Regions from separate parts of the Amedibacillus sp. YH-ame6 genome, predicted to be linked through region 2. Evidence: riboswitches for the same ligand, from Rfam matches in the RefSeq annotation. Region 2 holds a riboswitch; the other holds the start of a gene.

Region 1 (5,909 bases), on a different contig from region 2:
CTAAAAACAAGCATGATTATTATCATTTTTAAAAAGGATGTGTACCTTTTTTTATTATTCATAAATTCCCCTCTCTAAACATAACTATTTGTTATACTTATTTTATCACAGAATAGTAACATAAGAAAATTAAAAACTAAGAATATGAAAATGTAAGTAACTTCATAAAAATGGATGGATTCTATAGAGAAAAAAAACAACTCGCATTTTTCGAGATATATAATGAAGTAGGGGATAATGCTTAAGTTCTTTGCATAAAGCATAAAACATGATAAAATGTAACCATTGAATTGAGAGGAATGATATTATGCCATTAACAGCAGGAATTGTTGGATTGCCAAACGTTGGTAAATCCACATTATTTAACGCCATAACAAAATCACAAGTGGAGGCAGCGAACTATCCATTTGCTACTATACAACCAAACGTAGGAGTAGTAGAAGTACCTGATCATAGAATTGATCGCTTGGTAGAATTGTTTCATCCAAAAAAGACGATTTATACAACATTTGAATTTACCGATATTGCGGGTCTTGTAAAAGGTGCTAGTAAAGGTGAAGGGTTGGGAAATCAATTCTTAAGTAACATTCGTTTAACAGATGCAATCTGTCATGTTGTACGTTGCTTTGATGATGCTAATATTACACACGTAGAAGGGGATGTAGATCCTATTCGTGATATTGAGATTATCAATTTAGAACTAATTCTAGCGGACTTACAAACAGTAGAAAATCGTTTAGGTAAAATTGAACGTAAAGCTATGACAAATAAAGATAAAGATGCTATAAAAGAGGTTGCAGTTTTAAAGAAATTGCAAGAGGCTTTAGTGGCAGCTAGTCCAGCTCGTAGTGTAGAACTGAATGAAGATGAACTATTTATTATCAAAGCTTTTAGTTTGTTAACATTGAAACCAATGATTTATATTGCGAATATGTCAGAAGAAGAAATTTCTAATCCTGATGAAAATCCATATTATGTAAAGGTGAAAGAATTTGCGAAAGCAGAAAACAACCAAGTTGTCGCAATCTGCGCAAAGATTGAAGAAGAATTATCTTCTTTAGATGCAGAAGAAAAAACCGAATTCTTAAATGATTTAGGGATTGCGGAAAGTGGCTTAGATAAGGTTGTGAAAGCAGCTTATAATATTCTTGATTTATGTACATTCCTTACAGCAGGTGAAGATGAATGTCGTGCATGGACATTCAAAAAAGGAATGATGGCTCCTCAATGTGCAGGTGTTATCCATACGGATTTTGAAAAAGGATTCATTCGTGCAGAATGTTACAAGTTTGATGATATTGATACATTAGAAACAGAACTTGCTGTAAAAGAAGCTGGAAAGCTTCGTTTAGAAGGTAAAGAGTACGTTGTTCAAGATGGAGATGTATTGCATTTTAGATTTAACGTGTAAATGAAAAAGGAGACGATTATTCATCGTTTCCTTTTCTTTAGCTTCCATACAATTTTATTCACAATTACCATTGTAAGTAAAGCTACAATAAAGGTGATATAAACGTTCTTAGTAAATCCGGCAACAAGATATCCAACCACACAAGAAACGGCAACAATTAAAGCGTATGGTGTCTGTGTGGTAACATGATTAATATGATTACATTGTGCACCAGCAGATGCCATAATGGTCGTATCTGAAATAGGTGAAATATGATCTCCACAAACAGCACCCGCAAGAATAGAAGATATACAAATTACTAATAAAGGTTCTCCTTCTGCAAAGATAGCAGTCACAATAGGAATCAAAATACCAAAGGTACCCCAAGAAGTACCAGTAGAGAAAGCCAAAGCAGCTGCGGCAATAAATAAGATTGCGGGTAAGATTGCGGAAGATATACTCGCATGTTTCAAAAGTTCAGATACAAATATACCTGCTTCAAGTTTGGTAGAAACAAGGTCACCTAATGTCCAAGCTAGTATTAATATGATAATGGCAGGAACCATCATTTTAAATCCTTGCGGTATACAATCTGCGAAATCTTGATAACGAATAATACGACGAGGAATGTACAACAAGAAGGTGAAAATCAAAGTAAAGAACGATCCTAATACAAGAGCACTAGATGCATCACAATTTGTAAAGGCAGTAATAAAATCAACACCCTCGAAAAATCCTCCAGTATAAATCATAGCTGTAACACAAGCAATGATTAAGAATAGAACAGGTAGAACCAAATCTAGTACTTTTCCTTTGTCCGATGTAGGTATTTCTTCATTATTTTGATAATCATGTAGGCCAAAGTGAACATCACCTAATGCAGCACAATTCTCATTCTCTTCCATTTTACCAAAATCAAAATCATTACGTATAACATGAATCACCATTACGATGGTTAATAATGCATATAAATTATAAGGAATGGTGCTAAGGAATAATGTAAACCCATCACCGCTCGTATATCCACTAACAGCCGCAGCCCAACTAGAAATCGGCGCAATGATACAAATCGGCGCTGCCGTAGAATCAATAATATAAGCAAGCTTAGCACGCGATATCTTAAAGGAATCACTCACTTCACGCATAATATTCCCAACGGTTAAACAATTGAAGTAATCATCTACAAATATAAAAGAACCAAGGGCAAACGTTGCATATAATGCGCCATGTTTTGTATGTATCTTTTTATTTGCCCAAGCGCCATATGCTTTACTACCACCTGCACGATTCATCAAGGAAACAATCATACCTAGAAATACAAGGAAAATAAGAATCCCTATATTCCAAGTATCTCCTAAATTTTCACCCATTGTATCAAAGATAACATTTGTTGCGTCTAGTACTTGAAACCCACTCACAAGTAACGCCCCTGATACAATCCCTATAAATAAGGACAAGTACACCTCTTTTGTAATCAGTGCTAAAGCAATCGCTATAATTGGTGGTAATAGCGAGAAAAATGTTGCGGTAAACTCCATAAAATCATCTCCTCCATAAAAAAATGCCTTGTTGGACAGACTCCATCAAAGCATATAATTTCTATACTTTAGATAGCTCTCCACTTTATGTAAAGTGACAGTATTGTGCATGTTGTGCAAAATACCAGAAACATTGAATTGGTGTTCATATGTTTCTTCGGCAAATAACCCTTTCCATATTCACTGCCACCAAGCAGATGTGAAGATGTACTCTTGTGATTTGCGCCTCTATCAATTAACGTTGTTTAGACTACCATCATTCCAACGAAATGTCAATGGAAGTACTTGTAAATCAATATCCAGTTTACAATTTATGCTGTGCATGTTAATATAAAAACAATGAAAGGCAGGTGGTTTGTATGAAAAACCTAATAATGAAACAAAGGAAAGATACAAAACGCCTGTTTAATATAATCTAACAGTGTGTTTAGCATCCCTTCTTTGGGATGCTTTTTCTTTCCCTATGCAACAAACATACATGGAAAGGATATTAAACAATGAAAACAACAACATGTAGTAAAGAATTTGTAGAATCGATGGTTTCTATGCCATCAAGTAGTGATGCACAAAATGAGTCCTTAAGACAAGAAATAAAAGAAGGATTTCCATTGGAAAAATGCTTTGTTAAAGTTCAAGATGAAAAGGTAGTATGTAGATTGATAATCTTCGAAGAAATGCACTATTTAGCACATTTCACAGTAGAAGATATACCTCAAGAGGAAGTCGATAGTTTCTTAAGCGATGTGTTCATACAACTACCTAGAAATGTGGAGTGGCGCTTAGATTTATATACAGATAAGATACATTATGAAAAAATATATAAAGCCTGTCAGTGCTATGCAAATTTATGCATAGAAAGGGAGAGTTACACAATCAAACCGATAAGCAAGGATACCTCTGGTTATACATTTACAAGCGCGATGGATATGGAATATAAAGATGTATTAGAACTCATGATAAAGGCAAGTTCCACCACACTAGATGTACTTCTTCAAAAAGAGTACAAAGATTTAGGATTAGAGGAAGGTGTTGAAAGTACATTAAAAGAAATCCTAGAAGATAAGGATAGTAATAAATTCTTTCAAATCTTATGGGTACAGGGTGCTCCTGTTGGATTCGTCGCAATCAACGAGTTGGTGGAAGGTGTTGCGGGTATCACCTATATTGGAGTTCTACCTGAAAAACAAGGATATCATTATAGTAGTGTGTTATTAAATAAAGCGATGGATATTGCATATCATGCCAAAATAGATAATCTGATTGGAGATATCGATGTTCATAATTTTGCAATGCGTAATAATCTAGTGAATGTCGGATTTCAAAAAGATTGTGAAGAGAAAGTGTTCATGTTCAGGAATAATCTGTGATTATATAGCTGCATCTTTTTAAGTAAAGAGAACCTTAAGAATCCACAAAAGTGGTAGTTTAAGGTTTTTTTGAATTTAAAATATTCTTAATGATTTTTCTGATAGTGTTTTATTCAAGATTTTGTGACTATTTAGGGTATAAATAGTGAATTTATAACGGCAAATTGTTTCATAAAAAATGTAACTGAATTTTTTTTATTTACAATGCCATAATTAGATTTTTTACTGTATAATAGTACGAAGAAGATCAGCTTATGGATAGTATCCATCTTCTATGGGCATAGAACGGAAATCAATCCTTTCTATTAAAAAGCTGATGTGAAAGAAATACGTATATAAAGCTTTTGTTTTTTTTATGTTTTACCGTATTTCTTATGATAGAGGAGGAGAAGTCATTATGATTACAGTTATTAAGAAAAGAGATGGTCGTGAGATCCATTTCTCTCCAGAAAAAATTACAAGAGCAATTTTTTTGGCAGCATCACATGTAGCACAAGAGGTGGGGACTGCTGCAGATTATGCAACAGCAGAAATGTTGACAGAACAAGCAGTAGGTTTGTTGAACAACATGTACCAGAATACAATTCCAACGGTAGAAGAAGTACAAGATGCCGTTGTTAAGGTTTTGATTGAAAATGGTCACGCTAGAACAAGTGAGGCATATATTTTATATCGTGCAGAACGTACTAGAATTCGTAGCATGAAGTCTCGTTTGATGAAATCTATTGAAGAGATTACATTTGCGGATAGTAATGAAGCAGATATCAAACGTGAGAATGCGAACATCGATGGAAATACAGCGATGGGAACAATGTTGCAATATGGAAGTGCTGTTTCTAAAGAATTCTGTATGTCACAACTAATGAATCCTCAACACGCGCAGTTGCATGAAAATGGGGATATTCATATTCATGATATGGACTTTATGAATATGGGAACTTTGACTTGTTGCCAAATTGATTTAGATAAATTATTTAAAAATGGTTTCTCTACAGGACATGGTCATTTAAGAGAACCAAAAGATATTACGAGTTATGGTGCTTTAGCAGCAATTGCGATTCAAAGTAATCAAAATGATCAACATGGGGGACAAAGTATCCCTGCATTTGATTATTATCTTGCGCCAGGTGTTGCAAAAACATTCCGTAAAGAGTATTTGAATAATATGAATCGTGCTTTAGAATTGATTGTAGACCTGGATGTTGATGTAAAAGCAAAATTCATGGAAGTAGAAGAACAAACAGGGAAAACTGCAACTATGATTATTGATGAGGACTACGTTATTGCGTTAAATGAGATGATGAAGAAAGAATATCAATTAAGTGATGATCAGATTTCTATGATAAATGCATTTAGTTATAAAGAAGCAACGAAAGCGACAGATCGTAAAACATACCAAGCAATGGAAGCATTCGTACATAATTTAAATACCATGCATTCACGTGCTGGTGCACAGGTTCCTTTCTCAAGTATCAACTTTGGTACAGATATGACACCTGAAGGAAGATTGATTTCAGAGAAACTTATGCTTTCACAAGAAGCGGGGCTTGGAAATGGAGAAACTCCAATATTCCCAATTCTTATCTTCAAAGTAAAAGAAGGAATTAACTATAA
Region 2 (5,909 bases):
ACTTGTCCTACGGTTTATGATATTGCGATTTATATCTCTTTAGAGCTTATGGAACATTACCACATTCATATCAATGAAGATGAAGTTGCCTTCCTTGCATTGCATATTGGTGCTGAGATTGAACGACAAAAATCCAATGATGCAAAGATACAATGTGTTTTATTGTGTCCTGACTATATGCAACTTACCTCTGAACTTTATAACCAATTGTTGATCAATTTTGGAAATCAGATCAATATTATAAAAACGATTTCCTTTGAAGATGAATTAAAGGGATTGTCTTATCAAATGGTGATTTCTACCATCGCAATCCATCGAAAACTGCATCATCAAATCTGTATGATTCCTCCTCTTTCAACACGCTTAAATCTTGCGACCATTCAAAATGCCATCGATGCTTGTAAGGCAAATGAAAAACGTTATATTCTGAAAAAAAACTTCAAAGAGTTTTTCTTTGAAGAACTGTTCATGATAACGCAAGAACAAAAAACACGTGATGATATTCTGCATACCTTAACAAATAAAATGGTCGCGTTAGAATTCGTAGATCATGATTTTGAAAACAACGTCATGGTTAGAGAAACTGCAGCCTCTACTGCTTTTGGCAATATCGCAATTCCTCATTCCATGAAAATGGAAGCGATGAAAACTTGTATTGGAGTTGTCATATCTCCAACAGGAGTGCTTTGGGATGAACATCTAGTACATGTCATATTATTAGTAGCAATTAATAAGATTGATAAACGCATCTTCCATGATTTATATGAAACTCTCGTTCTATTGTTTAGTGAACAAAGTATGATTGAGCAGGCGAAAGATTGTCGTAATTTTAAAGACTTCGAAAATCTAGTCTATGCCAATATATCCTCTTTGGAGAGTGAATCATGAAGTGTATATTTCTAGATATTGATGGAACTTTGTTGGATCATGAAGTAGGGATACTGGAATCAAGCAAAGTCGCTATAAAGGAAGCCCGCGCAAATGGTCATAAAGTTTGCTTGGCAACGGGAAGAGCAAAGCCAGAGGTGGCACAAGATTTACTAGATTTAGGATTTGATGGCTTTATTTTTTCTTGTGGAAGTTATGTGGAAACAAGAGATACACTCTTATTTCAAGAAGTTATGAACAAAAAAGATATTGTAGATGTTATTGAACTCTTACAAAAACATCATGTAGGATTCAATCTTGAAGGGATACGAGATTCCTTCTTAGATGAGACGGGATTCTCCTTCTTTCACGATTTATTTAAAAATGAAATGGATATGAATAGTGAATTAGCTAGACAATATATGGCAAGTGTTCATATGTTACCCTATCAACAATTTCAGGATAAAGATTATGAACAAATTTTGAAGATTGCTATTTTTGCGAAAGAGCAGAATGCCTGTCGAATAGTTCAAGAAAATTTATCTTCTCACTTGAAATTGACGTTGCATGGCGTGGATGAAAACCCTATAATCAATGGAGAAATTACGTGTGCCCATATTTCTAAAGCAACGGGTATGGATATCCTACTTGATTATTTCCATATTCCTGTTTGTGATACCATTGCGATCGGAGATAGTATGAACGATGTAGATATGATTTTACATGCACATCGTGGAGTCGCCATGGCAAATGCAAATAAGGAATTGATTCGATTAAGTGATGAACAAACGACCTCTAGTAAGGAAGATGGAATTTATCATTGTTTCAAAAAACATGGTATCATTTGAGAACGGAGAGCAACACCGTTCTTTTTTCTTTATATAAACTTTATTACGGTTTTGTTAGATATCAACAATTTTAAAAAGCTTATGGTATAATATGGATACAAATTTAACAATGTAGTGTGGAGGGGTGAGAAGATGGATCAGGAGAATCTCCATTCGCAAGAAAAACACCTAGATGACAAACAACAACAAGAAATATTCGATGTCATGCGAAATGAAAATGAAGATGTCTTCAACGAAGTCTTTACCTTTCGAACGGTCTTATTTACTGCGATTATATTAGGGATTGTAATTTTAGTATTTTATTTTCTAGGATCCTTGAGATGAGGCATATGCTTCATCTTTTTTGATTGTAAGAGAAATGATACTTACATTTATATTTTCTTAACAAGAATGTTTATTTCTGTATGTATTGATTACATGGTTCATGGTACTATAGTTGAGAGAAACCTCTATTGAATATGTAACATTTTTCAGAATTTATGAAATAATGGTCATTTCTTTCATATAACTATTGTTTTTTTGCATAGATAGTGTTATGATACGTGTGAATTTGATAGAGGTGCGAATGCGACAATATCTTAGGGAACCGGCAGGTAACGATCTAAGATAGAAGCAAATTTGCCGAATTGTTTTCCTAGGCATAGGAAAATGGTGGGTCTATGGAGAATATCCGTAGAACTGTCTACAGTACTGTAGATGTGCTATCTTACTTTCCAATCGATATAACGCGATAGTCAGTAAGTGATACATTTCTACTTGCTGACTTTTTATATATAGATGAGGTGACCTTATGGACAAGAACGTATTAGAAATATCTGGTGTATCTGTTGAACAGTTGGCAAATACTTGCCGTACACCATTGTACATTTATGATGAAAACAAAATTACTGCGAAAATGAGTCAATTCTATGAACTATTTCAAAGTGATGAGTTCGAAACGGAAGTACTATATGCATCTAAGGCTTTTACATGTAAGGCTTTGATTGAGCTAGTAAGTGCTTATGGATTGTGTTTAGATGTTGTGAGTGGTGGAGAATTATTTACTGCGAAACAAGCAAACTTTCCAATGGAACGTGTGTATTTCCATGGAAATAACAAATCTTATGAAGAACTTCAAATGGCTTTAACTTATGGAGTTGGTACCATTGTAGTGGATAACGCTATGGAATGCGAAATGCTAGTACAGGCAGTTCGTCAAAGTGGGAAATCAATCAAAACAATGTTGCGTGTGAATCCAGGAGTGGAAGCACATACGCATAAATATATTGTAACTGCACATTTGGATAGTAAGTTTGGAACTTCTATAACTATGAAACAACAAATTGCGGATATGATCAAAACATTAACATCTACACCACAGATTACATTTGAAGGATTCCATTCTCATATTGGATCTCAAATCTTTGATAAAGATGCTTATGTTGCGGAAATACAAACACTTGCGAAGTTTGTAGATGATATGCAAAAAGAATATAGTCTAGAAATTCACGCTTTAAATCTTGGTGGTGGATTTGCGGCATATTACACAAGTGATGATCATCCAATTCCTTTACAGGAAGTATGCAAAACAATCCTTACAACTTGTAAAGAAGAGAAAGCGAAATATAACCTTTCTTTAACTAAGATTATGATTGAACCAGGACGTAGCATTGTGGCTGAAGCTGGTTCTACCTTATATCGCATTGGATATCAAAAAGAAACAGAAAATAAAAAATATATCTTTGTGGATGGTGGGATGAGCGATAACATTCGTCCTGCATTATATCAAGCAGCGTATGCTTGTGATATTGCGAACCGTATGAACGAAGAAAAAATAGAAAAAGTAACAGTTGCAGGAAAATGCTGTGAGTCTGGAGATATCCTTATTGAAGATGTAATGTTACCAAAGGCTCAACAAAATGATTTATTGATTCTTTATACAACTGGTGCTTATGGATACAGTATGGCAAGTAACTATAATCGTCTATCAAAACCTGCCGTGGTTTTTGTGAAAGATGGAAAAGCAAGAGTAGTTGTGAAAAGAGAAAGCTTTGAAGATTTATGTGATTTGGAATGTGATGAGGCAATTAATGTATGAATGTAGTAGAGAAGTATGGTGGAACAAGCGTAGGGACGATTGATCAAATTAAGGCAATTGCCGCTCATGCTGTAGAGATGAAACGCGCTGGACATAATTTAATTATTGTGGCGAGTGCTATGGGTAAAACAACAAATAAGCTGATTGAAATGGCAAATGAAATTGGTAGTACAAATGAGCGTGAAATGGACTCTTTGTTGTCTACAGGAGAGCAACGTACCATTACTTTATTGGCGATGGCCATTGATGCTTTGGGTGTAAGTGCTATTTCATTAACGGGATATCAGTGTGGTTTTATCACAAGCAATCATCATGCACATGCACGTATTAAAGATATTGAAATTAGTACACTGCAAAAGCATTTGGATGATGGAAAAGTGGTTGTAGTTGCTGGATTTCAGGGTGCTACAGAACATGGTGAAATAACAACTCTTGGAAGAGGGGGTTCTGATACTACTGCGGTAGCGTTGGCAGCGAAACTTGGATGGGAATGTCGTATCTATACGGATGTAAATGGGGTGTATACCATTGATCCAAGAATGTATAAACAAGCAAAATTACTACATGAAATTACCTATAACGAAATGATGCAGATGGCTTGTCTTGGTGCTGGTGTCTTAGAGACAAGAAGTGTAGAACTTGCTAGTAAATATGGAGTTAAATTATTTTTAGGAAAAGCTTTGGAAAAAGATGAGAGAAAAGGAACGTATATTATGGAGACAACAAAGAACTTAGAAGATATGCCTATTACTGGCATCAGCGTAAAAGATGATTATGCGATTATGCGTGTCAACGAATTGCCAAACGATGGTGTATTCTTAGGAGAATTGTTTCGCATGATAGCGAACTTAGATATCAACCTTGATACAATTTCTCAGCATTTGACACACGATGGAAAAGTAAACTTTCAATTCTATTGTAATACAAAACAAAGTGATGTCATCGTTAAGAACATTGATAAACTAAATTCAAAATATCCAATTTCAAGATTGTTGGGATTTGTGAAATTATCTGTTATTGGAGTAGGGATTTCTACTCATAGCGGGATTGCCGCAAAGGTATTAACAACGTTAAGTGAACATCAAATCCCTTACTATATGATTACTTCATCTGAAATTTCTATCTCATTAACAATCGAAGAGAAAGATAAACTACAAGCAGTAGAAGTATTAGCTAAAGCTTTTGATTTATAATTGCGTAAGAACGCGAAAAGGAGAACATCTTATGTTTAATGTAAAAGGAAGTATTGTAGCACTTGTTACACCATTCCATGAAGATGGAACCGTAAATTTTGAAAAATTAAAAGAACTTTTAGAATGGCATGTGGAAAATAAAACAGATGCAATTCTTGTATTAGGAACAACTGGTGAATCCGCAACTATGACACACGAAGAAGATGATGCAGTTGTAAAATGTACACTAGAGACCATTCAAGGACGTATTCCAGTTATGGTAGGAAGTGGTTCTAATTGTACACAGATTGCGATTGATAAGAGTATTGAGTATGCAGAAATGGGTGCAGATGCCTTGTTAGTTGTAGCGCCTTATTACAACAAAGCAAATGCAGAAGGAATGATTCGTCACTTTACTTCTGTTGCAGATGCTGTCAATAAACCAATTATTATGTACAACATTCCAGGAAGAACAGGATGTTCTATTTCTCCCGAGGCAATTGAAACATTAAGTAAACATCCTAATATTTGTGGAATTAAAGAAGCTAGTGGAAACATGTCTTATATCGCAGATATTGCACACTGCTTAAATGATGAATTCGTTATGTATTCTGGTAATGATGACATGATTATTCCAGTTCTATCCATGGGAGGAAGTGGAGTAATTTCGGTATTAGCAAATGTAGTACCACAAGAAACTCATGATATGGTCATGGACTATTTAAGTGGAAATCATAAAGCCGCTTTAGATGCACAAATCAAATATATGGATTTAATTCATGCATTGTTTATCGAAGTTAATCCTATTCCAGTAAAAGAAGCGTTGAACCAAATGGGAAAAGCAGTTGGTGGATACCGTTTACCATTGTGTGAAATGAGTGAAGATCATAAAGTTATGATGGGGAAAGCTCTTAAAGGTGTAAATCTATGATAAATGTATTAGTT

Evidence for each region. Region 2 has a riboswitch for lysine ahead of lysA (diaminopimelate decarboxylase). Riboswitches for the same ligand answer to the same signal wherever they lie in the genome.
Region 1: it holds a riboswitch for lysine, as region 2 does, so the genes downstream of both, ACWG0P_RS04165 (Na+/H+ antiporter NhaC family protein) here and lysA (diaminopimelate decarboxylase) in region 2, are expected to answer to the same signal.

What each region holds. Positions count from the first base shown of each region.
Region 1 is NZ_JBSPEZ010000003.1:140,973-146,881, reverse strand. Features, by position in the region: gene ACWG0P_RS04175 (transporter substrate-binding domain-containing diguanylate cyclase) at 1-62, opposite strand, end outside; gene ychF (redox-regulated ATPase YchF) at 308-1,411, shown strand; gene ACWG0P_RS04165 (Na+/H+ antiporter NhaC family protein) at 1,432-2,928, opposite strand; lysine riboswitch at 2,994-3,167, opposite strand; gene ACWG0P_RS04160 (GNAT family N-acetyltransferase) at 3,426-4,295, shown strand; gene ACWG0P_RS04155 (anaerobic ribonucleoside triphosphate reductase) at 4,693-5,909, shown strand, end outside.
Region 2 is NZ_JBSPEZ010000005.1:39,791-45,699, forward strand. Features, by position in the region: gene ACWG0P_RS05350 (BglG family transcription antiterminator) at 1-888, shown strand, start outside; gene ACWG0P_RS05355 (HAD family hydrolase) at 885-1,715, shown strand; gene ACWG0P_RS05360 (hypothetical protein) at 1,848-2,039, shown strand; lysine riboswitch at 2,262-2,427, shown strand; gene lysA (diaminopimelate decarboxylase) at 2,506-3,792, shown strand; gene ACWG0P_RS05370 (aspartate kinase) at 3,789-4,985, shown strand; gene dapA (4-hydroxy-tetrahydrodipicolinate synthase) at 5,017-5,895, shown strand; gene dapB (4-hydroxy-tetrahydrodipicolinate reductase) at 5,892-5,909, shown strand, end outside.